Regions from separate parts of the Streptomyces sp. NPDC048434 genome, predicted to be linked through region 2. Evidence: riboswitches for the same ligand, from Rfam matches in the RefSeq annotation. Region 2 holds a riboswitch; the other holds the start of a gene.
What was found. A riboswitch is a leader RNA that binds a small molecule or an ion and turns the genes downstream of it on or off. The one in region 2 is predicted to bind glycine.
Positions count from the first base shown of each region.

Region 1: linked by a shared signal. The riboswitch ahead of gcvP (aminomethyl-transferring glycine dehydrogenase) and the one ahead of gcvT (glycine cleavage system aminomethyltransferase GcvT) in region 2 are both predicted to bind glycine.

Region 1 is NZ_JBICXQ010000037.1:1,014-15,862, forward strand. Features, by position in the region: gene ACGFWI_RS33700 (sugar phosphate nucleotidyltransferase) at 1-2,399, shown strand, start outside; gene ACGFWI_RS33705 (DUF881 domain-containing protein) at 2,475-3,407, shown strand; gene ACGFWI_RS33710 (small basic family protein) at 3,404-3,736, shown strand; gene ACGFWI_RS33715 (DUF881 domain-containing protein) at 3,742-4,806, shown strand; gene ACGFWI_RS33720 (FHA domain-containing protein) at 4,925-5,773, shown strand; gene ACGFWI_RS33725 (MerR family transcriptional regulator) at 5,791-6,537, shown strand; gene ACGFWI_RS33730 (bifunctional nuclease family protein) at 6,594-7,067, shown strand; gene ACGFWI_RS33735 (MerR family transcriptional regulator) at 7,255-7,860, shown strand; gene ACGFWI_RS33740 (DNA polymerase IV) at 7,927-9,384, shown strand; gene ACGFWI_RS33745 (PRC-barrel domain-containing protein) at 9,288-9,677, opposite strand; glycine riboswitch at 9,792-9,889, shown strand; gene gcvP (aminomethyl-transferring glycine dehydrogenase) at 10,076-12,961, shown strand; gene ACGFWI_RS33755 (DUF5999 family protein) at 13,045-13,239, opposite strand; gene ACGFWI_RS33760 (hypothetical protein) at 13,576-14,166, opposite strand; gene ACGFWI_RS33765 (glutamate-cysteine ligase family protein) at 14,733-14,849, shown strand, end outside.
Region 2 is NZ_JBICXQ010000015.1:87-14,935, reverse strand. Features, by position in the region: gene ACGFWI_RS18960 (CU044_2847 family protein) at 1-302, opposite strand, end outside; gene ACGFWI_RS18955 (thioesterase family protein) at 423-1,271, opposite strand; gene ACGFWI_RS18950 (trimeric intracellular cation channel family protein) at 1,367-2,002, shown strand; gene ACGFWI_RS18945 (M1 family metallopeptidase) at 2,020-3,429, opposite strand; gene ACGFWI_RS18940 (ABC transporter ATP-binding protein) at 3,539-4,642, opposite strand; gene ACGFWI_RS18935 (ABC transporter ATP-binding protein) at 4,672-5,778, opposite strand; gene ACGFWI_RS18930 (ABC transporter permease) at 5,775-6,785, opposite strand; gene ACGFWI_RS18925 (ABC transporter substrate-binding protein) at 6,865-8,616, opposite strand; gene ACGFWI_RS18920 (ABC transporter permease) at 8,734-9,732, opposite strand; gene ACGFWI_RS18915 (enhanced serine sensitivity protein SseB C-terminal domain-containing protein) at 10,139-10,939, opposite strand; gene ACGFWI_RS18910 (enhanced serine sensitivity protein SseB) at 11,001-11,798, opposite strand; gene ACGFWI_RS18905 (AAA family ATPase) at 11,891-12,577, opposite strand; glycine riboswitch at 12,837-12,932, shown strand; gene gcvT (glycine cleavage system aminomethyltransferase GcvT) at 13,085-14,212, shown strand; gene gcvH (glycine cleavage system protein GcvH) at 14,341-14,718, shown strand.

The DNA.
Region 1 (14,849 bases), on a different contig from region 2:
TCATGGAGCATGTGCTCAGGCTGCTGAAACGGCATGGTCTCAATGAGACCGTCGTAACCGTGCAATTCCTTGCCTCGCTCGTCAAGAACTACTTCGGTGACGGCGAAGAGCTCGGGATGGAGCTCACCTACGCCAATGAGGAAAAGCCACTCGGCACCGCAGGCAGCGTGAAGAACGCCGAGGAAGCCCTCAAGGACGACGCCTTCCTCGTCATTTCCGGTGACGCCCTCACCGATTTCGATCTCACCGATCTGATCAGGTTCCACAAGGAAAAAGGTGCCCTGGTCACCGTTTGTCTCACCCGGGTTCCCAACCCGCTCGAGTTCGGCATCACCATCGTCGACGAGGCTGGCAAGGTCGAACGTTTCCTGGAAAAGCCCACCTGGGGCCAGGTCTTTTCGGACACCGTCAACACCGGTATCTACGTCATGGAGCCGGAGGTTTTCGACTACTTCGAGCCCGATGTTTCGGTCGACTGGTCCGGTGATGTCTTCCCGCAGCTCATGAAGGAAGGCAAGCCGATCTACGGCTATGTCGCCGAGGGCTATTGGGAGGATGTCGGCACACACGAAAGCTATGTGAAGGCACAGGCCGATGTGCTCGAAGGCAAGGTCGATGTCGAAATCGACGGCTTCGAGATCTCGCCGGGCGTATGGGTGGCGGAGGGGGCCGAGGTCCACCCCGACGCGGTGCTCCGCGGTCCGTTGTACATCGGTGACTACGCCAAGATCGAAGCGGATGTGGAGCTTCGCGAGCACACCGTTGTCGGCTCGAATGTCGTCGTCAAGAGCGGTGCGTTCCTGCACCGTGCCGTAGTGCACGACAACGTCTACATCGGGCAGCAGAGCAATCTGCGCGGCTGTGTGATCGGCAAGAACACGGACATCATGCGGGCCGCCCGGATCGAGGACGGCGCCGTCATCGGCGACGAATGCCTCATCGGTGAAGAATCGATCGTGCAGGGCAATGTGCGGGTCTACCCGTTCAAGACCATCGAGGCCGGCGCATTCGTCAATACGTCGGTGATCTGGGAGTCCCGCGGCCAGGCGCATCTGTTCGGCGCCCGAGGTGTGTCCGGGATCCTCAATGTCGAGATCACGCCGGAACTCGCCGTACGGCTGGCGGGCGCGTATGCCACCACGCTCAAGAAGGGCTCCACGGTCACCACCGCGCGAGACCACTCCCGAGGTGCCCGGGCACTCAAGCGTGCGGTGATCTCCGCACTTCAGGCCAGCGCCATCGACGTACGCGATCTGGAGAACGTCCCGCTGCCCGTCGCCCGCCAGCAGACCGCCCGCGGCAGCGCCGGCGGCATCATGGTCCGGACGACGCCGAGCGTGCCGGACTCCGTCGACATCATGTTCTTCGACGAGCGGGGCGCCGACCTGTCGCAGGCCGGGCAGCGCAAGCTCGACCGCGTCTTCGCCCGCCAGGAGTACCGTCGCGCCTTCCCTGGTGAGATCGGTGATCTGATCTTCCCGGCCAGCGTCTTCGACTCCTATACCGGGTCACTGCTGCGGGCCGTGGACATCACGGGCATCAGCGAGTCCGGGCTGAAGGTCGTCGTGGACGCCTCGAACGGCAGCGCGGGCCTGGTCCTGCCCAGCCTGATGGGACGGCTCGGCGTCGACTCCCTGACCATCAACCCCGGGCTCGACGAGTCCCGGCCGACCGAGACGGCCGACGCGCGGCGCTCCGGACTCGTGAGGCTCGGCGAGATCGTGGCCTCGGCCCGGGCCGCCTTCGGCGTGCGCTTCGACCCCGTGGGCGAGCGGCTGTCCCTCGTGGACGAGCGCGGCCGGATCATCGAGGACGACCGCGCGCTCCTGGTCATGCTCGATCTGGTGGCGGCCGAGCGGCGCACCGGGCGGGTGGCGCTGCCGGTCACCACGACCCGGATCGCCGAGCAGGTGGCGGCTTATCACGGGACGCAGGTGGAGTGGACGACGACCTCGCCCGACGATCTGACCCGGGTGGGCCGCGAAGACGGCACCGTCTTCGGCGGGGACGGCAGGGGCGGCTTCATCATCCCCGAGTTCAGCAGCGTCTTCGACGGTGCGGCCGCATTCGTCCGGCTGATCGGCCTGGTGGCCCGCACCCAGCTCACGCTCAGCCAGATCGACGCACGGATCCCGCGGGCGCATGTCCAGCGCCGTGACCTGGCCACCCCCTGGGCGGTCAAGGGACTCGTCATGCGGCATGTCGTCGAGGCGGCCGGTGACCGGGACGTGGACACCACCGACGGCGTACGGGTCGTGGAGCCCGACGGCCGCTGGGTCCTGGTGCTGCCCGACCCCGCCGAGGCGGTCACGCATCTGTGGGCGGAAGGGCCGGACGACGCCTCCGCTCAGCAGCTGCTGGACGAGTGGTCCGCAGTGGTGGACAGCGCAGGACGCTGACCCGGACCCCACCGGCGGGCCGCGGACGGGCACGCCGGTGGGGCCATTGGGAGACTGTGCGGACGACGTGCGACGATGTGCGGCATGTCGCAGCAGCGCCCCGATCGGAGCAACACGAAGACCTCGGCCGCGCGTCCCGATGCGTCCATGTCGCTGCTGACCAATGTGATGGATCACAGCCTCGACGACGGATACGCCGAGGCCGCCGCCCGGAAGTCCGAAGCCGGGGTCCGCGGTCTGCCGCGTACCTTGCGGGCGAAGTTGGGCCTCGCGGCCGGTCTGGTGCTCGCCGCGCTCGTGGTGACGGTGGGGGCGGCGCAGGCGCGGATATCCGCACCGACGCTCGCCAAGGAGCGCGAAGAGCTGATCAACCGCATCCAGAAGGGCACCGGCGAGGCGGACCGGCAGCAGCATCGGGTCGACGCACTCCGGGACGACGTCAGCAGAATGCAGCGCGAGGCGCTGAAGCAGCACGGCGGTGACAAGGCCGAACTGCTGGCTCTGCTGTCCGGTTCGACCCAGGTCTCCGGGCCCGGGGTGAAGCTCGTCGTGGACGACGCCAAGGACGCGGAGTCCAGTGGCGGCGGGCCGCGCGAGAGCAGTGGATTTTCGGACACGGGGCGGGTACGCGACCGAGACATGCAGCGCGTCGTCAACGGCCTGTGGGCGTCCGGTGCGGAGGCCATCTCCGTCAATGGGCAGCGGCTTACGTCACTCTCGGCGATCAGAGCCGCAGGAGACGCCATACTGGTCGACAACAAGCCACTGGCGCCGCCTTATACGGTGCTGGCGGTGGGGGACGGGCAGAGGCTGAGCACCGCTTTCCAGGACAGCGCCGACGGTCAGTACCTTCATGTGCTGCAGGAGAACTACGGCGTGCGCACCAGGATTTCCGCGGAGAACAAGGTCACGCTGACACCCGCGCCCAGTTTGATCGTACGTACCGCAAAGCCGCAGGCCGGTGCCGCCAAGGCGGACGGCGCCGACACAGGGAAGGGCACATCGTGATCGCCGTATTGGGCCTCATCGTGGGAGTCGTGGTCGGGCTTGTCGTCCGACCCGTGGTGCCGACGGTGGTCGAGCCCTACTTGCCGATCGCTGTCGTCGCGGCGCTGGATGCCGTGTTCGGTGGTCTGCGCGCGATGCTGGACGGCATCTTCGACGACAAGGTCTTCGTGGTCTCCTTCCTGTCGAACGTCGTCGTCGCCGCGCTGATCGTCTTCCTCGGCGACAAGTTGGGCGTCGGCGCCCAACTCTCCACCGGCGTCGTCGTGGTGCTGGGTATCCGAATCTTCTCCAACGCTGCCGCGATCCGCCGGCACGTCTTCCGGGCGTGAGGCAGATGTCGACGGAAGAGACCCCGGAGCCGGAGAAGAAGCCGGAACAGCCGGAACAGCCGGAGTGGGAGAAGGGGCCGGAGCGTCCCGAGCGGGAGAAGAAGGCAGAGCAGCCGGAGCCGGAGAAGTCGCCTGAACCGGAGCCGGAGAAGAAGCCGGAGCCGGACCAGGACAGCAGTACGGCCGGCCGACGGCCGATGCCGCCCGAGAGCCGGAGCACCTCTGAGCGGGCGGAGGCCGAGGAAGAGACCGAAGCCCCGGAACCGGACAGTGCTGGACAGAGCGCCGATAAAGGGGCAGACTCCTCGACTCCGGAGGCGGTTGCCGATAACGGGACTGCGGAGCGCCCGAAAAGTGGTCGGGAGCGGCTGGTGGCGAGCCTGTGGCCGCCGCGGCTGACCCGCGCTCAACTGATCGTTGCGTTGCTCCTGTTCATTCTCGGCCTCGGCCTGGCGATTCAGGTACGTTCCACAAGTGACAGCAGTGCGCTGCGGGGTGCGCGTCAGGAGGACTTGGTGCGCATTCTGGACGAGCTGGACAATCGCTCCCAGCGGTTGACCGACGAACAGCGGCGCCTGGAAGGGCAGAAGACCGAGCTGGCGAACAGCTCGGACCAGGCCGAGGAGGCCCGTAAGCAGACCGTGGAGAAGGAACAGCAGCTGGGTGTGCTGGCCGGGACCGTCGCGGCGCAAGGGCCCGGCATCAACCTGACCATCGACGACCCGAAGCACTCCGTCGAGGCGGACAAGCTGCTGGACACCATCCAGGAGCTGCGGGCGGCCGGCGCCGAGGCCATCCAGGTCAATGACGTCCGGGTCGTCGCGAACACCTCCCTCTCGGATCTCCGGGGTGGCGTGGAGATCGACGGCAAGCGCGTCACGCAGCCGTACCGCTTCAAGGTCATCGGTAAGCCGCAGGACCTGGAACCGGCGCTGAACATCCCCGGCGGAGTGGTCCAGACTCTGGAAAAGGAGCAGGCCAAGGTGTCTGTGACCCGTGAGGAGAAGATCATTGTGAGCGCCTTGCGACAGGCGAAGCGGCCTGACTACGCTCGGTCGTCATCGCAGTGAGGCGTACACCTATGTCGAGTGCCCGGGGAGGGCACGAGGTAGCGGGGGGTCGACGCACCGTGCATGTGGTGTGTGGTGGAAACTGTCTGAAGGCCACGGACGTTCACAGGATGTCCGGATGGGCCGGTGTGTGCATCGAGGGTTCGTCCTGCCCCACGGGCGGGTCTATGTCGTTCAAGGGGAATCGCCCGTGAAGTTGTTTGGAAAGCTGTTCGGCAAGAGCGCCCGCCAGGATGGCGGCAGCGGCTCCGCGCGGCACCGCGCGTCGGGCCGGCCCGACGAGAGCGGCGCTGCTGAGGACCGTCCGCTCTTCCGTGACGAGGTCAGCGGGCCGTCCGGGGGGCACGGCGCGGGTTCTGTTGACCCCTCCGGGGCCGCCCGCATAGGTTCCCAGGAACCATCAGCCGCACGCACGGGTGGAGGGTCGGCCTTGCCGATTTGTACGAGGTGTGGGAACAGGAACGCCGAGGCGAGCCGGTTCTGTTCCAACTGTGGTGCGCCGCTGCGTGCGGGCGCTCAGCCCGAGAGGGCGTCCGAGACGACCTCCACCATCTCCATTTCGGGGCTGGAGGCCTACGACTCGGAGGCGACGGGCCAGAATCTGTCGCCGTCGCTGTCCCCCGAGGCCCAGGCGGCTGTCGACGCCCTTCCGTTGGGTTCGGCGCTGCTGGTCGTCCGGCGGGGTCCGAATTCGGGCAGCCGCTTCCTTCTGGACAGCGAGCTGACGACGGCGGGCCGGCATCCGCAGGGCGATATCTTCCTCGACGATGTGACGGTTTCGCGCCGTCATGTGGAATTCCGCCGCGGCCCGGACGGTCTCTTCACGGTCGCCGATGTCGGCAGCCTGAACGGTACCTACGTCAATCGCGAGCGGATCGACTCCGTCACCCTTGCCAACGGCGACGAGGTCCAGATCGGCAAGTTCCGCCTGGTCTTCTACGCGAGCCAGCGAGGCGCCGGTATCTGACCGGCCGGGGAAGGCATATGCGCCATACACCGAAAGGCGGTGCCGGCTTTGCCGGCGCCGCCTCCTCGGGCGGTAAGCCGGTGAGCATCGGCACGGTGCTCACCCTGCTGCGCGAGGAGTTTCCCGAGGTCACCATCTCCAAGATTCGCTTCCTGGAGGCCGAGGGGCTGGTCGAGCCGAAGCGCACGCCTTCCGGATACCGCAAATTCACGTCGGCGGACGTCGAGCGGCTGGCCGCCGTCCTGCGGATGCAGCGGGACCACTATCTGCCGCTGAAGGTCATCCGGGAACATCTGGACGCCCTGGAGCGCGGTGAGCGGGTCCAGCTTCCGGCCCCGGCCACACCCTCACGGGATCTCGTCGAAGGCGTGCACGACCCGGGCGAGGAGCGCCCTACGGCTGCCCGGATCGGTCGGGCCGAGCTGCTGGCCGCCGCGGAGGTGGACGAGGCGGCGCTCGCCGACTGGGAGTCCTACGGACTCATCGTCCCTCATGCGGAGGGCGGATACGACATCGAGGCCGTCACGGTGGCCAAGCTCGTTGCGGACCTGGGCCGTTTCGGTCTCGAACCGCGGCATCTGCGTGCCGTGAAGGCGGCCGCCGAGCGCGAGGCCGGCCTGGTCGAGCAGGTCGTTGCACCCCTTCGGCGGCACCGTAATCCGCAGACCAGGGCCCATGCCGAAGCCACTGCCAGGGAGCTGGCGACGCTGTCCGTACGGCTGCATGCGGCACTGGTGCAGACCGCTTTGCGGGTCCGGCTGTAGTGAGCAAACGAGTGCCCGACTACCCAAACCGGCCGGGCACGTCCTAGGGTTGCTGTGTGAACGAGCTCGACGTCGTGGGTGTCCGGGTGGAAATGCCTTCCAGCCAACCGATCGTGCTCCTGCGGGAGGTGGGAGGCGACCGATACTTGCCCATTTGGATCGGGCCAGGGGAGGCCACCGCCATTGCCTTTGCCCAGCAGGGCATGGTCCCTGCCAGGCCGCTGACGCACGACCTTTTCAAGGATGTGCTCGAAGCGGTGGGCCAGGAGCTGACGCAGGTCCGCATCACGGATCTGCGCGAGGGGGTTTTCTATGCCGAACTTGTCTTCGCGAGCGGGGTCGAGGTCAGTGCGCGTCCGTCCGACGCGATAGCGCTGGCTTTGCGCACCGGAACGCCGATCTTCGGTACCGACGGTGTGCTGGACGACGCGGGCATCGCCATCCCGGACGAGCAGGAGGACGAGGTGGAGAAGTTCCGCGAGTTCCTCGACCAGATCTCGCCCGAGGACTTCGGGACCAACAGCCAGTAATACCGGCCAGGCGAACCGCCTGTTTCCGGCCAAACAATTAGGCCTTCCCCGTGCGAGGTCACGAGAAACCACTCGTAGGGTGATTATCACTCGGCGTGGCGAGCGCGGCGATCGTTGACGCACCCCGAGTGACTGCATACCGTCGATGTGGCAGGTCCCGTCCGGGACGTGGAGGACGGAGGGCGGCGTGGCAATCACCGGCGACGGTATGGCGGCGGAAGGGGCGTTGCCGCTCCACTCGGGCGCGGCAGCAGACCCTGCCCCGGCATCGGCCGCGGCGGTGTCGGGGGACTGCGAGGCGCAGAACATCGGCTATCGCGGCCCGACCGCCTGTGCGGCAGCGGGCATCACCTATCGGCAGCTCGACTACTGGGCGCGTACGGGCCTGGTGGAGCCGAGCATCCGGCCGGCGTACGGCTCCGGCACCCAGCGGCTCTACAGCTTCCGGGACGTCGTGGTCCTGAAGATCGTCAAGCGGCTGCTGGACACCGGGGTGTCGCTGCAGAACATCCGCACCGCCGTCCAGCATCTGCGTTCGCGCGGGCTTGCGGATCTGACGCGGATGACGCTGATGAGCGACGGCGCCACGGTCTACGAGTGCACCTCGCCCGACCAGGTCGTGGATCTGCTCCAGGGCGGCCAGGGCGTCTTCGGGATCGCCGTGGGCGTGGTGTGGCGGGACGTGGAGAGCGTGCTGTCACAGCTCCACGGGGAGCGTGTGGACACCGGCGAGACCCTGGTCGGGAAGAACCCGCACGACGAGCTGGCGCGGCGGCGCAACCGGGCGGGCTGAGTCCCTGGGGGCATCACCGGCCCGGCATCGGGCCGATTGTCAGTGGCATGGGGCAGCATCGGACATGTGAGACCCGCGCCGACGATTCTGCATCTCGACATGGATGCGTTCTTCGCGGCCGCCGAGCAGGCGGCCAAGCCGAGCCTCCGCGGCAAGCCCGTGGTGGTCGGCGGGATCGGCGTGCGCGGGGTGGTCTCCACGGCGTCGTACGAAGCCCGGGTGTTCGGTATCCGCTCAGCGATGCCCACGGCACAGGCGCGTCGGCTGTGCCCCAACGCCGCTTATCTCACCCCGCGCTTCGCGTTGTACCGCCAGGTGAGTGAGACGGTGATGGAGCTGCTGCACGCGCTGTCGCCGCTGGTGGAGCCGCTGAGCCTGGATGAGGCGTTCGTCGACCTGGAAGCAGGCGGGGTGCCGCCCGAGACGGCCGCCGCGCGGGTCGTGGGGGAGCAGCTGCGCCGAGACATCCACTCCGCCACGGGCCTGACCGGCTCGGTGGGGCTGGCCGGCGCCAAGATGCTGGCGAAGATCGCTTCGGAGGCGGCCAAGCCGGACGGTCTGGTGGTCATCGAGCCCGGTACCGAGCGGGAGATGCTGGGCCCGATGACGGTGCGGACGCTGCCCGGGGTGGGGCCCGCGACGGCCGAGACGCTGCGCCGGGCCGGGATCCACACCATCGCGGAGACCGCGGAGGCCGGCGAGGCCGAGCTGGTGCGGCTGCTGGGCAAGGCGCACGGTGCCGGGCTGTATGCGATGGCGCTGGGCCAGGACGACCGGCCGGTGGTGGCCGAGCGGGACGCGAAGTCCATCTCGGTCGAGGACACCTTCGAGGTTGATCTGACCGACCGGACCCGGGTGCGGAGCGAGGTGCTGCGGCTGGCCGACCGCTGCGTACAGCGGCTGCGGGCCGCCGGGCGCTCCGGGCGGACGGTGGTCATCAAGGTGCGCAACTACGACTTCTCGACGCTGACCCGCTCCGAGACGCTCCGTGGGCCCACCGACGATCCGGCGGTGATACGGGAGGCCGCTGCGCGGCTGCTGGAGACGGTGGACACCACCGGCGGGGTCCGGCTGCTGGGCGTGGGGGTCAGCGGACTGGCCGACTTCACACAGGAGGATCTGTTCGCCCAGCTGGCGACGGAGCGGGAGGCGGAGGAGACTGCGAGAGCAGCGGCGGAGCCGTCCGGTGGCGAGACGGCGCCGCACGAGCCCGAGGAGGAGCGGCCGCGGCGCTGGCATCCGGGACTGGACGTGGTGCACGACGCATACGGCGCCGGCTGGGTGCAGGGCAGTGGGGTGGGGAGAGTGACCGTACGCTTCGAAACGCCATGGTCCGCACCGGGAAGGGTGCGGACCTTTGCTGTCGAGGATCCGGCACTGCGGCCGGGGGAGCCCCTGCCGTTGGTGGGCGGGGGGCCGGCGGACGGTCAGTCGTCCGAGCCGGCGATCTTGCCGAAGTCCTGGTCACCGGAGCCGGGGGAGGACACCGGATCGGAGGTCGGGGAGGAGATATCCAGTCGGTAGTGGTGATAGAGCTGAAGTTCCTGCTCAGGGGAGAGATGGCGGCCGACGCCGAAGTCCGGCGCGTCCTTGATCAACTTGCGGTCGTAGGGAATGTGCAGTCCCTCACCGACCATCTTGCTGGGTTCGAGGGGGACGAACGCGTCCCGGCTGAAGAGTCCGGTGCGCACGGCCGCCCACTCCGGTTCCCCCGTCGCGTCGTCGAGATAGACCTCGTCGATCGTGCCTATTTTGGCGCCGTTGCGGTCGAACGCTTTGCGGCCGATCAGGCTCCGGGGATCGATATCGGTTTGCACGGTCCCTCCAATTGGTCGCAACTGCCCTCTGACAACTACCAAACGGCACATTTCATGCCCTGGCCACTCGAAGGATCCTTCGAGTGCCGCGCTGGTAGGCTGGCCCATGGCCGCAGACCCCGTGCGGGAGAGTCCTTTGTCGTTCGCGACCAGGGCGCCGAAGGAGCAAATCCTCCCCGGAATCTCTCAGGCACACGTACCGCATGGGCGAGGTCACTCTGGAAAGCAGGGCGGGTCACGGAAGGTACAGTCCGAGACCCCTCCTCACCGACGGTGAAAGCCGGGCCGCCTCGGGCGGGCCGGTGAAGCTCTCAGGTTAGATGACAGAGGGGGAGGCCGTCCGGGCACCCGCGCCGTGGTGCCCCTCGTAGGTCGCACCGACCAGGAGGCCCCCGCAGATGACCACCAATCGCATCTCCTTGACCGAGCTGGAACGCGGCACCCCCTTCGAGCACCGGCACATCGGTCCCGACCACGAGGCGCAGGCGAAGATGCTCGCGCACATCGGATTCGGATCGCTGGACGAGCTCACCGCCACCGCCGTCCCCGATGTGATCAAGAGTGCGGAAGCGCTCGGCCTGCCGCAGGCCCGTACCGAGGCCGAGGTGCTCCAGGAGCTGCACGGCCTCGCGGACCGTAACCAGGTGCTGGCGTCCATGATCGGACTCGGCTACTACGGCACGTTCACCCCGCCGGTGATCCTGCGCAACGTCATGGAGAACCCGGCCTGGTACACGGCGTACACCCCCTACCAGCCGGAGATCTCGCAGGGCCGCCTCGAGGCGCTGCTCAACTTCCAGACGATGGTCGCCGACCTGACCGGACTGCCCACTTCCGGCGCCTCCCTGCTGGACGAGGGCACCGCAGCCGCCGAGGCGATGGCGCTCTCCCGCCGTGTCGGCAAGGTCAAGCAGGGCGTCTTCCTGATCGACGCCGACTGTCTGCCGCAGACCATCGCCGTGATCCAGACCCGCGCGGAGCCGACCGGCGTCGAGGTCGTGGTCGCCGACCTGTCCGACGGCATTCCGGCCGAGATCGCCGAGCGCGGTGTGTTCGGTGTGCTGCTGCAGTACCCGGGCGCCTCCGGTGCGGTCAGCGACCCGCGCGCCGTCATCGAGCAGGCCCACGAGCTGGGCGCGATCGTCACCGTCGCCGCCGATCTGCTCGCCCTGACGCTGCTGACCTCGCCCGGTGAGCTCGGCGCGGACATCGCCGTCGGCACCACCCAGCGGTTCGGCGTCCCGATGGGCTTCGGCGGACCGCACGCCGGGTTCATGGCCGTACGCGACCAGTTCGCCCGCAGCCTGCCCGGTCGTCTGGTGGGCGTCTCGGTCGACGCCGACGGCAACAAGGCCTACCGCCTCGCGCTGCAGACCCGCGAGCAGCACATCCGTCGGGAGAAGGCCACCAGCAACATCTGCACCGCGCAGGTGCTGCTCGCCGTCATGGCCGGTATGTACGCGGTGTACCACGGTCCCGAGGGCCTGCGGACCATTGCCCGGCGCACCCACCGCTACGCCGCGGTCCTCGCCGAGGGCCTGCGGGCCGGCGGGGTGGAGATCGTGCACGGCGCCTACTTCGACACGCTGACCGCGCGGGTGCCCGGCCGGGCCGCCGAGGTCGTCGCCGCCGCCCGCGAGGCCGGTGTCAACCTCCGGCAGGTCGACGCCGATCTGGTCGGCATCGCCTGCGACGAGACCACCGGCCGTGCGCAGCTGGCCGGTGTCTGGGGCGCCTTCGGTGTGCACGGCGACGTCGAGCAGCTGGATGCGGCCGCCGACGAAACGCTGCCGCGGGCTCTGCTGCGCGGCGACGACTACCTCGCCCACCCGGTCTTCCACCAGTACCGCTCCGAGACCGCGATGCTGCGCTACCTGCGCACCCTCGCGGACAAGGACTACGCGCTGGACCGCGGCATGATCCCGCTCGGCTCCTGCACGATGAAGCTGAACGCGACCACCGAGATGGAGCCGGTCACCTGGCCCGCGTTCGGCCAGCTGCACCCGTTCGCGCCGGCCGCCCAGGCCCAGGGCTACCTCACGCTGATCCAGGAGCTGGAGGAGCGGCTGGCCACCGTCACCGGCTATGACAAGGTCTCCATCCAGCCCAACGCCGGATCGCAGGGCGAGCTGGCCGGTCTGCTGGCGGTGCGTGCCTACCACCGCGCCAACGGCGACGAGCAGCGCACCGTCTGTCTGATCCCGTCCTCCGCGCACGGCACCAACGCCGCCAGCGCGGTGATGGCCGGAATGAAGGTCGTCGTCGTCAAGACCGGTGAGGACGGCGAGGTCGACGCCGACGATCTGCACGCCAAGATCGAGAAGCACCGTGACGAGCTCGCGGTCCTGATGGTCACCTACCCCTCCACACACGGCGTGTTCGAGGAGCACATCACCCAGATCTGCGCGGCGGTGCACGACGCCGGCGGCCAGGTGTACGTCGACGGCGCGAACCTCAATGCGCTGGTCGGCATCGCCGAGCCCGGCAAGTTCGGCGGCGATGTCTCGCACCTCAACCTGCACAAGACGTTCTGCATCCCGCACGGCGGCGGTGGCCCGGGCGTCGGTCCGGTCGGCGTACGCGCCCACCTGGCGCCGTACCTGCCCAACCACCCGCTGCAGCCCGCCGCGGGTCCCGAGACGGGCGTGGGACCGATCTCCGCGGCGCCCTGGGGCTCGGCCGGTATCCTGCCGATCTCCTGGGCGTACGTCCGCCTGATGGGCGGCGAGGGACTCAAGCGCGCCACCCAGGTAGCGGTGCTGAGCGCCAACTACATCGCCAAGCGCCTGGAGCCGCACTACCCGGTGCTCTACACGGGCCCCGGCGGCCTGGTCGCCCACGAGTGCATCATCGACGTCCGGCCGCTGACCAAGGCGACCGGTGTGAGCATCGACGACGTCGCCAAGCGGCTCATCGACTACGGCTTCCACGCGCCGACGATGTCCTTCCCCGTGGCCGGCACGCTGATGATCGAGCCGACCGAGAGCGAGGACCTCGGCGAGCTGGACCGGTTCTGCGACGCGATGATCGCCATTCGCGCGGAGATCGAGAAGGTCGGCTCGGGGGAGTGGGACAAGGACGACAACCCGCTGCGCAACGCCCCGCACACGGCGGCCGCGCTCGGTGGCGACTGGTCGCACCCGTACACCCGTGAGGACGCCGTCTTCCCGGCCGGTGTCGAGGCCTCGGAGAAGTACTGGCCGCCGGTGCGGCGCATCGACGGTGCCTTCGGCGACCGTAACCTCGTCTGCTCCTGCCCGCCTCTGGACGAGTACGACAACTGAGGTACGGCAACGGCGTCACCGCAACATTCAAGGGCCCTCGGCAGATCTGCCGGGGGCCCTGTGGTTCGTGCCGCTCTCGCGGGTCAGGCGGCGGCGATGGCGCGAGCGCGGTGCGGGGCGATGACCTGCCCGTCCGGCAGCAGCTCACCGGTGTCCTCGAAGAGCAGGACGCCGTTGCAGAGCAGGCTCCAGCCCTGCTCCGGGTGGTGCGCCACAGGGTGTGCGGCCTCCCGGTCGGTGGAGTTCGCAGACGGGCAGGGCGGTTGGTGCTGGCACATGGAAGTTGTCTTTCGCTGCGGTGTGAACGTCGTTGTGCGGCTCGATGAGGTGTTCATGGCCGCTCCCCCGTTTCCTTCGGTCGGTCCCAGTGTTGCCCCACAGGCAGGATTCCGCAGGGATTTCGCAGCAGCGGTACTCACTCGGTATGGACGCGTCACCCATGCGGGCGGTTGCTCCCAATTGCACTCCTCCCCAAGAGGATTGGGAGAGGTATCCGCGGGCTAGCCCGCGTGGGTGAGTACGACAGAGCGCCCCGCGGCCGGAAGGGCCGCGGGGCATGCTCGTGCGGGGTGGCGGAGGCCGGTGTCCGCGGGCAGCGGAGCCGGCGCGCCGGTTCAGGCGGGTTCGGCGAGCAGCGGGGTGGCGGGTGTGAGGCGCCGGGTGAGGCGGGGGAGCAGGTCGGCGATGGGCTGCGGACGGTGCGCGGCGATCCCCGGCGGGGCGGGCGCCAGCGGAACCAGCAGGTCACCGGGTGCGGGCAGCCCTTCGGCGCCGTCGGAGGCGATGTCGTGATGCAGCCACAGGGTGAGCATGTACAGCTCGGGAACGGACAGCAGTCGTGGCTGGTAGGGCGTAACGAGCGACTCCGCCTGCGCCAGAGCCTGCTCGGTCGCGGCGACATAGGGGCCGCCGCAGAACCGCGCGAAGGTCCAGCCGTCCGCGGTGAGCATCGCCTCGGCGGTCGCCACGGCACGCTCCCCGCCGCGGACCAGGAAGCGCCAGCCCGCCAGTCGGGTCTGCGGCATACCGCCGGCCCGGCTGACGTCGTCCCAGACGTGGACGGGCAGCGGGTGGTCGGGGCTGAGCGGACCCTGATGGGCGCGCAGCGCGGAGACCGGAGCCTCGCGGACCGCGGTGGGCGAGCCGAGGGCGGCGAGAACGCTGCGCAGGGCAGGCGCGGGGGCAGGGGGAAGGTGCAGCGGCATGGTGGGTCGCCTCTCACTTCGGAGACACGGTGGAGCGTGGCAGGTGCAAACGACGCTGTCTGCGTGCGGGGTCAGAGCGTGGCCGGCCGGGGCTGCGGCCCGGCGAGGTCAGTCGCTGTGCCCCGTGCCGATGAGAACACCGAGACGCTGGGCGCCAAGTCTCTGCCTCGTAAGCGGAGTTTATACGACGTATGTTCTGAAAGTGTTTCGTCTACCGGCCTTGTGGATTTCCGGCAAGATGAAATCCAGACCCTTGAGTGAGGTGCTTTCTGCCGCTTTGTGCAACGTTTTTGCGGCGCCACCTCACATTTCCTCGGCGGCGCGGTAGGCCGGATCTCGTCGGTGTTTCTCACGAAGGAAATGCGGAAGGCGATCGCCGCCGAGATATGCCTATGGGAGGTGCCGGAGGCTGGGCCACTTCGAGCCTATCGGTACCGGCGTGCCGCTGCGGCGTTATCGATCAGATTGCCGGGGCATCATCGACCGTAGCGTGAGCCCCGGTGGAGTCGGGGAAGGCCCCAAGCGGCCCGTGGTCACGGGTCGTTCACTCGAGGAGGGACCCTTCGATGGGGGAGAAGGTCGCCGCGGACGGGATCGACCTGGCGGACCGGGAGCGTTATCGAAGAAAGCTTCACGAGTGTCTTGAGGGATTGCGGAGGCTCCTGGAGGAGGAGAGGTTCGAC
Region 2 (14,849 bases):
GAGATCGAGCGGTGGATCTGCCCGAGTACGCCGCTGAGCGGACGCAGGGCCTCTTCGAGGGCCTCACCGCCACGGGTCAGCGCCCGGCTCATCCGGCTGTCCACGCTGACCGGCCGGGCGGAGCCGAAATCGTCGGGCAGCTCCAACTCAGCGTCGGCGTCGGGAGGCCGGTGCGGGCCGTCGCCGGACGGCCGCTGCCCGCCGGACTGCTCGGGTAGGTCGGACCGGCCGCCCGCGGCCGGCCCCTCGGCCCGCAGCCACACGACGGTCGCATCATCAATTCTGAGAGCCACGTCCCCCATGACGCTCAGTCTGTCACGTGCCGCGCGGCCACCGCCCGCTCTTTTGCGTCACATTTTCCCCTTCCGCACCGTGAGCCACCTGCGAAAAGGACGGGGACAGCCGTACCGGCCGCGTCCGCGCTACCCCTCCAGCAACGCCCGCGCCAACTGCCGTGACTGGGCGACCAGTCGGTCCTCGGAGTCCCAGACCTCCGCGTCCTCCTCCAGGAAACCGCCCGCCAGATTGCGGGTGGTGATGGCGACCCGCAGCGGGCCGGGCGCCGGGCGCCGGCGGATGTGGGCGGTCAGCTCGACCGTGGGCACCCAGCCGGACAGGCCCATCTCGAAGGCGGTGGGCGGCAGGGCGTCGACGGTCAGCAGGAGGGAGAGCGGGTCGGGCTCGCGGCCGTCGGCGAGGCCGAACCAGGCGCGCATCTCGCCCTTTCCGGACGGGGCACCGACGGCCCAGCCCGCGGTCGCCGGGTCCAGGCGGAGCGCCAGCCGGTCGGTGATGGCCGTGCTGCCGGAGATGGCGGGGCGGCCGCCGGGGGCGCTGTCGGTGCCCAGGCAATGCTCGTACGGGGGAATGGCCGGCGGCTTGGCGGTGGTGCGGACGTCCTCGGGCAGCGCACCGAGGTCGCCGTACGCGGCGAGCACCCGCAGCCGCTCGATCTCGCTGCCGTCCTCCGCGAACTGGACGAGGCTCGCGGTACCGGTCGACATCGTGCGGCCGGTGCGGACCACCTCGGTGCGGATGACGGCGGGGCCGGGGACCGAGGCCGTCAGATAGTGCGCAGTGACGGAGAGCGGGTCGGGGTGCGGGAGGGCATCCCCCAGGGCGCGGCCCATGAGAGCCAGGAGGTAGCCGCCGTTGACCGCCTGGATGATGGTCCAGCCGGCGGAGAGGTGTGCGTCGTAGACGCCGGGGGCGCGGCGGGTGACCGCCGTATCGCGGTCGAACTCGCTGTTGCCTTGGGTCACCAGAGCCATGGGTTGCACGCTACACCGGATAGTTACTGACCGGTAGTGTCAGTTTCAACGGCCTCCCTCGGAAGCATTCCTTCCGGGCCTGCCATGATGGCGCCATGCTTCACGTGCTCTATCTGGTCGGCGTCGCCGCCTTCGCCGCGAGCGGGGTACTGGCCGCCTATCGCGCCAATATGGACCCCTTCGGCGGCCTGGTGCTCGCCTTCGCCGCGTCCATCTCCGGCGGCACGCTGCGCGATCTCATCCTCGACCGGCGACCGCTGTACTGGACGCACGACTGGGTACTGCTGACCGTGATCATCTGTGCCGGCCTGGGCACCATGATCTATCTGCGGTTCTGGCAGCTGCCGCACAAGGCGCTGCTGGTGGCCGACGCGATCGGGCTGTCCGTGGTCACGGTGATCGGGGCCCGTGCCGCGATCGACGCGGGCGCCACCCCGCTCGCGGTGATCATCCTGGCGGTACTGACCGGGGTCGCCGGTGAGGTCATCCGCGATGTGCTGTGCGGGGAGTTCCCGCCGCTGCTGCTGCGGGAGGACGTCTACGCGATCGCCGCGCTGGCCGGCGGCTGCTGCTATCTGCTGCTGTACCTGCTCGGCACGGGGGCCACCCCCGCCGCGGCGATCTCGGCGGGGGTGGTGTTCGCACTGCGGATGGGAGCGGTCTACCTCGGGCTGCATCTGCCGCGCCCGCAGCAGCTCCGCAGCCGCCGCGGGCAGCAGGACTCCGGCTGACCGAGGCGACCGGACCCTCAGTTCGCCGGCAGCGACGGCTTGCTGTCCGTGTTCAGCCAGGTGTCGAAGAGGCCGTCCAGCTGCTGTCCGGAGATCTTCTCGGCGAGCGCGATGAACTGGGCGGTGTCCGCGTTGCCGTAGCGGTGCGCGGAGGTCCAGGCCGGCAGCAGCTTGAAGAAGGCCTTGTCGCCGATCCGCTCGCGCAGCGTCTGCAGCGTCATCGCACCCCGGGTGTAGACCGCCTGGGCGAACATGGTGTCCCGCTGCGGGTCGCCGACCTTCACCTTCCAGAAGTCGTCGCCCGCCGGCCGGGAGTCGTACGCCTTGCGGAAGGCGTCATGGGCGCTCAGGGTGCCGCGGTGCTCGGCCCACAGCCACTGCGCATAGCTGGCGAAGCCCTCGTTGAGCCAGATGTTCTTCCACTGCCGGACGGAGACCGAGTCACCGAACCACTGGTGCGCCAGCTCGTGGACGATGGTCGTCTCGTTGCGCACGGCCGAGTAGGCGGGCTTGGACTGCACCTCCAGCGAGAAGCCGGCCTGCGGCATGTCGTCGACGATCGCCCCGGTCTCCTCGAAGGGGTACGGGCCGAAGACCTTCGACCAGTAGTCGGTGGCCTCGGCGGTGACGCCGTAGACATCGACGTTGCCCGCGGGCAGGGTCGGGTCGGTGGCCACATAGATGGGCGTGCCGCCGGGGGTGGTGCCCGTACGGACGTCGAACTTGCCGATGGTGGCGGTGGCCAGGTACGTCGCCATCGGGCGGCGCTCGCGCCAGTGGGCGTACGAGCGGCCGTGCGCCTCCCCGGAACTGATCAGGCGCCCGTTGGAGACACCCGTGAGGCCCTTGGGGGCGTCGATGCGGATGTCGTAGGTCGCCTTGTCGCCGGGGTGGTCACTGGAGGGGAACCACGTCGAGGCGGCATTCGGCTCGCAGGCGACGAAGACGCCGTCCTTGGTCTTCATCCAGCCGTAGTCGGAGCCGAAGACGATCGGACCGCTCAGCGGCTTGGGGACACCGTGGTAGGCGAGGGTGACGGCGAACTTCTTGCCGCGGCGCAGCGGGTAGTCGGGGCGTACGGATATCTCGTCGCCGGATCTGGTGAAGTGCGCCCGCCGCCCGTTCACCCGCACCGAGTCGACCGTCAGCTTCTGCAGGTCGAGGTCGAAGGCGGAGAGGTTCTTGGTGGCTCTCGCGGTGAGCGTGGTGCGGCCGTCGAGGCGGCCGCTGCCGGGCTCGTAGCTGACGCCGAGGTCGTAATGCAGGGCGTCGAAGCCGCCGTTGCCCAGCTTGGGGAAGTACGGGTCACCGATGCCCGGGGCGCCGGGGGACGCGCCGGGTGCGGCGGCGATGGTGGCGGCCGAGGCCACCGCGGTGGCCAGCGCGAGCCAGCGGGAGGTGCGACGCGCAGAACGGGAGAGTGCCATGAGTCATCCCTTCGGACACACGGATGAAGTTCACCTCAAGATCGAACAACCGTGCTGACTCTGCACTCTCCCGCCGCGTTTTACCCAGGACTTTGCCAAGTCCTCAGTGTTACTCGTCGGTTGCTGCCTTACCGGGCGCCGGGGCCGCGCTCTCCGCGGTCCCGGCGTGCCCGGCGTGCTCCGCGTTCTCCGGGTGATGGCAGGCCACCTGGTGCCCCGTCCGCAGCGCGACCAGCGGCGGCTCGGTGGTGGCGCACACCTCGGTCGCCTTCCAGCAACGGGTGCGGAACCGGCAGCCGGAGGGCGGGTTGATCGGCGAGGGCACATCGCCCTTGAGCAGGATCCGGTCGCGCTGGGTGCGCCGCTTGGGGTCGGGCACCGGCACGGCGGACAGCAGCGCCTTGGTGTACGGGTGCATCGGCGACTCGTAGAGCCCCTGGCGGTCGCTCAACTCCACGATCTTGCCGAGGTACATCACCGCGATCCGGTCCGACACATGCCGGATGACCGAGAGGTCGTGGGCGATGATGACGTACGTCAGGCCCAGCTCGTCCTGCAGGTCGTCCATGAGGTTGACGACCTGGGCCTGGATGGAGACGTCGAGGGCCGAGACCGGCTCGTCGGCGACCACCAGCTTGGGCTTGAGCGCCAGCGCACGGGCGATACCGATGCGCTGGCGCTGGCCGCCGGAGAACTCGTGCGGATAGCGGTTGTAGTGCTCCGGGCTCAGGCCCACCAGCTCCAGCAGCCGCTGTACCTCCTTCTTCAGCCCGCCCTCGGGCTCGACGCCCTGGAGGCGGAAGGGGGTGGAGACGATCCCGCCGATGGTGTGGCGCGGGTTCAGCGAACCGTACGGATCCTGGAAGATCATCTGGACGTCCCGGCGCATCGGCCGCAGCTTGCCCGGGGACAGATGGGTGATGTCCCTGCCCTGGAACTCGATGGAGCCGCCGGTCGGTTCGTCGAGGCGGGTGATCAGCCGGCCCATCGTCGACTTGCCGCAGCCGGACTCGCCGACGATGCCGAGGGTTTCGCCCGGCCGTACGTCGAAGTCGATGCCGTCGACCGCCTGCACCGCCCCGACCTGCCGCTTGAGCAGGCCCTTGGTGATCGGGAAGTGCCGGACCAGACCGCGGACCCTGAGCAGCGGCTCGGCATCGGAGGCGCTCTCCGCGGACGTCGCCGAGGCCTCCGCCGTCTTCTGGAGCGGAATCTTCTTGTTCTGGTCGTCAGTCGTCTCGGTCACAGCTTCGGCGCAATCTCTTCGGTCCAGATACGCTCCCGCTCCTCCTGCGACATATGGCAGGCGGAGAAGTGCTCGCCGCCGGCCTCGCGCAGTTCGGGGCGGACCGTACGGGTGAGGTTGTCCTTGGGCACATCCGCGTACGGGCAGCGGGGGTTGAAGGCGCAGCCGGACGGGACGTTGATCAGGCTGGGCGGAGATCCCTTGACCGGGATCAGCCGGTCCGTCTGGTCCCGGTCGATGCGCGGCATGGAGCCGAGCAGTCCCCAGGTGTAGGGGTGCTGGGGCTCGTAGAAGACCTTCTCGGCCGGGCCGCGCTCGATGCACCGTCCGCCGTACATCACCAGCAGGTTGTCGGCGAGTTCGGCGACCACCCCGAGGTCGTGGGTGATGATGATGACCGCCGAGCCGAACTCCTTCTGCAGATCGCGGATCAGGTCCAGGATCTGCGCCTGGACGGTGACGTCCAGTGCGGTGGTCGGCTCGTCCGCGATCAGCAGCTCCGGGTTGTTGACCAGCGCCATCGCGATCATGGCGCGCTGGCGCATACCGCCGGAGAACTGGTGCGGATGGTCGTCCACCCGCTTGTCGGGCTGCGGGATGCCGACCCGGTCGAGCATCTCGATCGCCCGCTTGCGTGCGGTCTTCTTGTCCACGTCGTTGTGGACGCGGTACGCCTCCACGATCTGGCTGCCGACCGAGTAGAAGGGGTGCAGTGCGGACAGCGGATCCTGGAAGATCATCGCCATCTCGCGGCCGCGCAGCCGGCGCACCTCGTCCGGTTCGGCGGAGACCAGCTCCTTGCCGTCCAGCCAGATCTCACCGGACATGTTCACCTTGCTGCGCTGCTGGCGCGAGGCGCGGTGCAGTCCCATCACGGCGAGCGAGGTCACGGACTTGCCGGAGCCGGACTCGCCGACGATGCCGAGCGTCTTGCCCTTCTCCAGGGTGAAGTTCAGGCCGTCGACCGACTTCACCAGCCCGTCGTCGGTGTTGAAGTGCACCTTCAGGTCCCGCACTTCGAGGAAGGCGGAGGGGGGCCGGGAGCCGGCCGCGGTGGGTTCACCCACGACGGCCTCGGTCTTGTCCTCGGAGGAGTCGGTCACGAGAGCCTCACCCGCGGGTCGACGGCGGCGTACAGAACGTCCACCACCAGATTGCACATGACGATGAAGAACGCGGCGAGCAAGGTGACGCCGAGGATGTTCGGGAGGTCGTTGGCGTTGATCGCCTCAACGGCGAAGGCGCCGACTCCCTTGAGCGAGAAGACCTGTTCGGTGATCAGAGCGCCGCCGAGCAGCAGGCCCAGGTCCATGCCGAAGACCGTGATGATCGGGGTGAGCGCGGCCCGCAGACCGTGCCGTACGACCACCTGGCGCTCGCGCAGACCCTTGGCGCGGGCCGTACGGATGTAGTCCTCACTCAGCGTCTCCAGCATGCCCGCTCTGGTGAGCCGGGCGTAGAGCGCGGAGTAGAGGAAGGCCAGGGTGACCCAGGGCAGGACCAGGGTCCGTGCCCACAGGAACGGATCGTCCATCAGCGGCACATAGTCGCTGCGTTCGAAGATCGGCCACTGGTAGGTGAACAGGGCCAGCGCCAGGGCGCCGGTGAAGAACATCGGGAGGGAGACGCCGGCCAGTGCGACGCCCATGGCCACCCGGTCGAAGAACGAGCCGGGGCGCAGCGCGGACAGCACGCCGGTGGCGACACCGGAGACGACCCACAGCACGGCCGCACCGGCGGCCAGCGAGAGAGTCACCGGAAGCCGGGTCTGGATCTCCGGCCAGACCTCGATATGGGTTTTGAAGGAGTAGCCGAAGCACGGCACATGGCACTTGGCCACTTCCGGACCGAATTTGTAGTCGACGCCGACGAAAATGCCCTTGAGGAAATCCCAGTACTGCTCGTACACGGGCTTGTCCAGGCCGAGATTCTTCTTGACCGCGGCGATGTCCGCGGGCGTGGGGGCCTTTCCGATGTACTGCTGGGCAAGCTGGTCGGTGCTCTGCCCGGCCAGCTTCGGCAGCAGGAAGAAGATGCCGAAAGTGACCGCGCTGACGATCAGCAGCAGGACCACTGCGCTGATCAACCTGCGGATTATGTACGAGAACACGGGGATGCGGCGTCGGCGCCGCGAGCCGGTTTACCGCCGGCCCGCGGACACCAATGCCTTCACCTGCCTTCCAGGGCTGCTACTTCTTGACGCCGATGTTGAGGTAGTCGTACTGACCGCTGAAGGCCGAGGTGGACACCAGGTTGGTGGCCTTGGGCGAGCGGTACATCAGAACCTTGAAGTAGGTGAGCGGGACCATCGCCGCCTGCTCCATCGCCTTCTTGTCGATCTCGGCGTAGGCCTTTTCGCGGGCCGCCTTGTCGGTGTTGGCGATGGCGCTGTCGAGCAGCTTGTTGATGGCCGGGTCGTCCAGCTCCGAGAGGTTGGTGTTACCGGACTGGCTGATCGCCTTGCCGTTCAGGATCTGCTGGAGGTAGCCGTAGCCGGTCGGGAAGTCCGAGCCCCACTGCATCATGATCAGGCCGACGTTGTTCTTCTTGTTGAACTTCGGCACACCGGCGTAGTCCGAGAAGTACTTGCTGGTCGGGTACGACTGGATCTTGGCGGTGACGCCGATCTTCTTCAGCGAGTCGATGATCGAGGTGGCCGCGTCGACCTCGTCCTGGCGGTCGTTGCGGGCCAGGATCGTGGTCGTGGTCTTGCCGGCGCCGCACTTGGCCCAGTGCTTCTTGGCCTCGGTCAGGTCCAGCTTGTCGCCGTCGTACTTCTGCGGGTACTGGTCGTACTTCTGGTAGCCGTCGATGTCGGTCGGCAGGACCGTGGAGGCCAGCTCACCGCGGATCGGACCGCCGAGCGAGGTCTGTACGGCCTTCTTGTCGATGGCGTACTCGACGGCCTTGCGGCACTCGATGTTGTCGAACGGCTTCACCTTGGTGTTCAGCGCCGTGTAGACCAGGCGCTGGCCAAGGGCGTTGTCGGTGTTGCCCTTCTCCTTGGAGTCCGTCAGGAGCTGGGCCTGCGTCTGCCCGTCGACACCACGGCCGGCCAGGTCCACCAGGGTGTTACCGGACTGGAGGTCCTTGTCGATGGTCGACTGGGCGACCTTCAGGTTCAGGACGATCTTGTCCGGCAGTTGCTTGCGCAGCGGGTCCGTCTTCGCGGACCACTGCGGGTTGCGGACCAGGGTGAGCTTCTGGCCCTCTTCGTAGCTCTGGAACTTGTACGAGCCGGTGGACAGCACGGACTTGGTGTAGTCCGCGCCCTTGTCCTTGGCCTGCGGGACCGGGGCGGTCTGCGGGGCGCTCACCAGGTAGTCGAACTCGGCGAACGGCCTCTTGAGGTGGAAGACGATCGTCTGGGCGTCCGGGGTCTCGATGGACTTCAGACCGGCCTTGCTCTTGTCCTTGTAGGGACCCTTGTAACCGCCGTCGTTGTCCTTGAGGAACTGCTGGAAGTAGTTCGGGCCCAGCGAGAGGGTGTCACGCGCGAAGTTGCTGCGCTCGACGGCGTACTTGACGTCCTGCGAGGTGACCTCGGAGCCGTCGTCGTACTTGACGCCCTTGCGGAGCTTGTACGTCCAGGTCTTGCCCCCGTCGCTGGGCTTGCCCATCGACTCGGCGAGGTCGGGGGTCAGCTCGTTGCCCTTGGTGCCGGGGCCCGGCTTGAAGGTGGTGAGCGGGCGCGCGTAGAGCCGGCTGAAGTTGTAGATGAAGGCGTAGTACGTGTTGCCCGGGTCGAACGACTCGGGGGCGTCGCTCATCGCGTAGGTGACCGTGCCGCCCTTCGCGTCCGAGGCGTTGACGACGCCCTTGGTGGCGGCGTTCGCCTTGCCCGAGCCCTCCGAGGAGCCCTTGCCCTCGCTGCAGCCGGCCAGCAAAAGGCCCGCACTGGTGATGGCCGCGACAGCCGCGACCGGAACTGACCTTCGCATGATGGTCGGTGTCCCCTTCGTTCGTCGAGAAACGTCAAACCTCAAAATGCGGAAAAGCAGTAACGCGGAAATGCAGTAACGCAGTTGGGGCGTCTGAGCGGGCGCCCGGTACAGCCGTCAGCGGCTGCGCGGGTCCAGCGCGTCCCTCAGTCCGTCACCGAGCAGGTTGAACGCGAGCACGGTGACGAAGATCGCGAGGCCGGGGACGATCATGTACTGGGGATCGACCTCGTAGTACTTGACCGCCTGGTTGAGCATGCCGCCCCAGGACGCCTGGGGCGGTTGGATGCCGACGCCCAGGAAGCTCAGTGCCGCCTCGAAGAGGATGTTGGAGGGGATCAGCAGGGTCGAGTAGACGATGATCGGCCCCACCAGGTTGGGCAGCAGCTCCCGGAAGAGGATGAACGGCCCGCGCGCGCCCATGCCGCGCGCGGCGTCCACGAATTCACGCTCGCGCAGCGACAGGGTCTGCGCGCGCACGATCCGTCCCATATAGGGCCAGTTGAAGAAGCCGATCACGAAGATCAGCACCGAGATGTGCAGCGGCAGGCCCTCCAAGCCGAAGGCACCGCCCTGCAGCGAGGCGGAGATCGCGATGGCGAACAGCAGCAGCGGGAAGGCCAGGAAGACATCCATCATCCGGCTGATGACGGCGTCCACCCGCCCGCGGTAGAAGCCGGCGACCACACCGAGAACCGTGCCGATGGCGACCGACAGCAGCGTCGCGCCGAACGCCACGATCAGCGACACCCAGGAGCCCTCCAGGATCCGGGCGAGCAGATCACGGCCGAACTTCGGGTCCACGCCCAGGGGATGATCCGCGCTCATGCCACCGAGATCGCCCTTGGGGAGCGTGGTGTTGGGGTCGATCAGCGACTGGTTGGGACTGTTCGGGTCCAGCCCCAGCAGGGACTGGATCGGACGGGAGAGGGCGGCGACGGCGATCAGCAGGATGACAACGATGGCACCGGCCACCGCGACCTTGTCCCGCCGGAAGCGCAACCATGCGATCTGACCGAGCGAACGCCCCTCGATCCGCTTTCCTTCGACGCCCTTCAGCACCGCTTCCGGCTGCGCCTCAGCAGCCGCCCCGGTGGTCTCGATCGGTGCCGTCACAGTGCCTTTGACCCCTCTCGGCCGACGGTGGCCGGCCCCTGCGCGCCGCGGATAGCGGCCTGGTTCACATCACTGGTGCAAGTTCGGTGCAAGTCATGCGGGCATCGCGGAAGTTCGCACTATGGAAGTCAGAGGCTCACGCGACGCCGTACGGGATGGCGCTCGTACAAAGGACCGAGGCCCTGTTGTTTCCGGAGTCTTCATCCCTTTCTCGATCAGTCACCAGCCCTGACGGGGAAAGGATGCGCAACTGTGATGTGCTCCGCGACGTTCCGTTATACGGACAGCAGTTCGGGCTCAGCGGGGCGATCACCCGCGGGAGAGGGCCTCAACCGCGGGGCATACAGGGAGCATTCATCACAGGACCGGCGCCCGGCCGGCACTCCCGGGGGCCGGAGACGCGCTGTCAGTAAGGACGCGGGGAGCCGTAGCCGTACGACGGTGCGGGGGCCGGCTGACCCGGCGGCTGGGCGTAGCCGTCACGGTCGAAGAAGGGGCGCGTGGAGGCCCGCATCCACATGCCGACCGGGTCGTAGTCGTCGTTCATCGCGACCGTGGAGACGGGCAGACCGTCCGGAACCGCGCCGATCGACTGCTGGATCATCAACCGCGCCGAATCCACCGCTTGTTGGCCGGTGTCGTACAGATCCAGACCAATCGCCAGATAAGGGGCACCGAGCGCCGGCTGCACCCAGGCCCGGCGCAGCGACCGCACGGCGGGCGTCCGGTGGGCGTTCTGGGCGAGCAGCGCGTAGAACTGCGGGATGTCGATGACCGGCTCCGAGATCCGCAGCGGACCGGCGGGCAGCCGGTCCAGACCACCGGCGACGCGGCGCAGATCCAGCCACGGGATGCCGACACCACCGCCGGGGGCATGCGGGTTCAGCCACAGGCCCCAGCGGTCGGGGAACAGCGCGGCGGCGATCTCCGGGCCGGTGACGACCTCGTGGTCACGGTTCCAGCCGGAGGCGGCGAGCTCGGGCGCCGAGGTCACACACGGCGCATAACCGAGGCCCTCGACCTCCATGTTTCCGTACTGCGCATCGGGCATACCGGCCCGGCCGTGCCAGAGCAGCATCCAGACCTGGCTCGCGGCGAGCGCGTGCAGCAGTGCCTCATAGGCGTCGTAACGGCCGGGCGAGACCTGCTGGAGCAGCTGCTCCAGCTGTCCGGCCGCCGCCGGCCCCTGATGCGCACCCGCGCTCACGTGGTCCGTCCCTTCTGTCAGCAGGGCACGTGTGGGTGCGCCCGCTCGTCATCCAACCAGCTTACGAGCGGTCCCGAGAGTAGAAGGGCCGCACACGCTCCAGCATCCAGTCGGCGACCGGGTCGCCCTGGGCGAGGTCGAGCATGACGAGCTGTACGGACCAGGGCAGCGGTACTGCGCCGAGCGCACGTCCGAGGGCTGACAGTACCGTCTCGCGGGCGGTGCCGTCGTGCAGGGCCGAGGCGTCCGTCCCGATCTGCACACCGACGAACAGTGCGGGCGTGTCGCCCTCGACACTTGCCAGGGCACGCCGGGCAGTCAGGACAATTCCGGCGCCGGAGAACTCCAGTCCGGCGGCGGCCAGGAAGTCCACCGGCTCGTCCTGCCAGTCCGGCTCGAAGAGCCGCACCCGGCCGCCGCTGGGCAGACCGGCCGACTCATGGCGCCCCTCCCGGCACAGTTCGACCACCGCGGGCGGCGGCAGCGGGACTCCGATCATGCCGTCGGGGTTGACCGCCATGCCGATGTGCGGCGGCAGCCCGCGGGCGAACTCCCGGGCCGGGGCGACGGTGAAGGGCATGTGTGCGCCGACCACCCGCAGGAACTCCTGCTCGGAGCTGTAGACCGGGACATAGGCCGCACCGTCGAACTCGACGGTGGGCAGATCGAGGCCGCGGGCGCCGGGGCCCGCGCTCTCCGGGCCGCCGCCGTTGGGCAGCGGCACCCACACCCGGCTGCGGCCCAGTACCTCGACGATCCGGCCACCGGCGCCCGGGTGCCCGACCGAAGCGGCCAGCACCTCTTCGAGCTCATTCGCCGGCCACGCCAGCTGGGGTATCCCCTGCTCCGGAAATATCATCTGTATCCACCCGTTCCAAACCGCGCCATCTGGCCAAAGACCCTAGACGAGAAGGCGTGCGGCGGGACCTGCGGGGCGGGGTGCCCGTCCGCTCAGCCGAAGCCGACGGTCTCCAGGGCGCTCGCCGCCCGCCGGTCGAGGAGCACGGCCGAGCCGAACCCCTTCGGCAGCCGGGCCGACTCCGCCGCGCCGACCAGCCGGCCCACCGCCCTGCGGTGCCGCGCGAAGGCGTACCCCGACACCCCGCGCCCCCGCGCCTCCTGGCCGGACCGCGCCGCCTCGGGCGGCACATCGAGCAGCACCAGATGCAGCCCACGGCCGCCGCGCACCGCCGACCGCGCGATCCAGCCACGCACCCACGCGAGGGTGCCGCAGTCGTGCACCACCACGCTGTCGCCGGAGCGCAGCACACGGCCCAGCGTCAGATAGTGGGCGGCCCGGACCAGCGGGCGGTAGAGGGCGTACGGCAGCCGGCGCAGTCTGCCGTGCTCCCAGCGCTCGCGTACGTCCTGCGAATCGATGCGGTGCACCGCGGCGCCGTGTGCGTCCAGCGGCGGCACGACACGATGCATGAGGGTGCTCTTGCCGCTGCCCGGCAGACCCGAGACCACCACCAGGTCACCGGCCGGAAACCGCAGCTCGGCGGCGTTCCTTGCGCGTGCTGCGCCCCGGAGGTCCACGATCTCGGCACCGCGGCCCGGCCGGACGACGGACCGCGGCGTCCGGCCGGTCCGGGACACGGCGACGGGCGGCACCGCCGGCACGACAGCCGACGGCACGGCCCCTGAAGTGGCCCCGAATGCCGCTTCGCTGTGCACGCGATCGTCCTCCCCGTCCGGTTCCGCTCCGGTTCGAGTCCGTCCCCTACCCGCAGAGTGTCAAGAAAAGGTAATGCCCATCAAGGTGATTGTTCGATCTGCCCACGTCATGGGCGGGGCGCCGACCAGGGCTCCTGTATCCGGCGATCCCGTGCAATGATGTGGCCGCCACGTGCACATCTCAGCTCAGCCGTGCACCGCCAACTCCATACCGGCCGCTTGAACCCGTGCGGGAGAGTCCCCGGCCGCCAAGGCGGGGCGCCGAAGGAGCAAGTCCTCCCTTGAATCTCTCAGGCCCCTATACCGCGCGGGCGAGGCAGATCTGAAAAGCGAGCCACTGCCAGGTTGACGGGGCGGCTCCACCCAAGGTGCAAACCGGGTCCGTTCGCGGGATCCCGGTGAACCTCTCAGGTTCCGATGACAGATGGGGAGACCGTCTTGTCACCCATGCCTGGGAGCCCAGAACCCATGACTGATGCCCCCCGCCGCACCGCGCTGGATGCCACCCATCGCGCGCTCGGCGCCACCATGACCGACTTCGCCGGCTGGGACATGCCGCTCCGCTACAGCAGCGAGCGCGACGAACATGTCGCCGTCCGCACCCGCGCCGGCCTCTTCGACCTCTCCCACATGGGCGAGATCACCGTCACCGGCCCGCGGGCCGCCGATCTCCTCGACTATGCGCTGGTCGGCAACATCGGCGGGGTGAAGACCGGCCGCGCCCGCTACACCATGATCTGTGAGGCCGAGGGCGGCATCCTCGACGACCTGATCGTCTACCGCCTCGCCGACCAGGAGTACATGGTCGTCGCCAATGCCTCCAACGCCCAGGTGGTGCTGGACGCCCTGACCGCTAGGGCGGGCGGTTTCGACGCCGCGATCCGCGACGACCGCGACGCCTACGCGCTGCTCGCGGTGCAGGGCCCGGAGTCCCCCGGCATCCTCAAGGCGCTGACGGACGCCGATCTGGACGGCCTCAAGTACTACGCGGGTCTGCCCGGCACCGTCGCCGGTGTCGAGGCGCTGATCGCCCGCACCGGATACACCGGTGAGGACGGCTTCGAGCTGTTCGTCCGGCCCGCCGACGCGGTCGCCCTCTGGGAGGCGCTGACCGAGGCCGGCAAGGACGCCGGTCTGGTGCCCTGCGGCCTGTCCTGCCGGGACACCCTGCGCCTGGAGGCGGGCATGCCGCTGTACGGGCATGAGCTGACCACCTCGACCACGCCGTTCGACGCGGGCCTGGGCCGGGTCGTGAAGTTCGAGAAGACCTCCAACGGCGGTGACTTCGTGGGCCGGGACGCACTGTCGGCGGCCGCCGAGCGCGCCGAGACCCGGCCGCCGCGCAAGCTGGTCGGTCTGATCGCCGAGGGCCGCCGGATCCCGCGCGCCGGATACCCGGTCGTCACGGCCGACGGCACGGTCATCGGCGAGGTCACCTCCGGGGCCCCCTCCCCCACCCTCGGCAAGCCGGTCGCCATCGCCTACGTCGACGCCGCCTACGCCACACCGGGCACCGAGGGTGTCTGCGTGGACATCCGTGGAAGCCATGAGCCGTACGAGGTCACCGCTCTGCCGTTCTACAAGCGGCAGAAGTAACGGTTCACGCGCGGCGGACGCGGGCAGCGGTGCGCCCGCGCGTCTCACTGTGCAAGACCCTCCCCTTGGCTGCGCCAGGGGGGCGACCCCCTTCACGATCACACCCTCGCGTACAGGAGAATCGAGTCATGAGCAACCCCCAGCAGCTGCGCTACAGCAAGGAGCACGAGTGGCTGTCGGGCGCCGAGGAAGGCGTCTCGACGGTCGGCATCACCGAGCACGCGGCCAACGCGCTCGGCGACGTCGTCTACGTGCAGCTCCCTGAGGTCGGTTCCACGGTCGCGGCGGGCGAGACCTGCGGCGAGCTGGAGTCGACCAAGTCGGTCAGCGATCTCTACTCGCCCGTCGACGGTGAGATCACCGAGATCAACGAGGATGTCGTCAACGACCCCTCGCTGGTGAACTCCGCCCCGTTCGAGGGTGGTTGGCTGTTCAAGGTGAAGATCAGCGGCGAGCCGGGCGAACTGCTCTCGGCCGACGCGTACGCCGCCTTCATCCAGAGCTGAGCCGCCCGGCTCCTCCTCCGCCACCGCCCGCGTGGAAGCTCCCCCGGACCCCGTCCGGGGGGGGGACCCACATCGCGCCCCTGACTCCCCCAGGAAGACTCATGTCGCTTCTGAACAGCTCCCTCCATGAG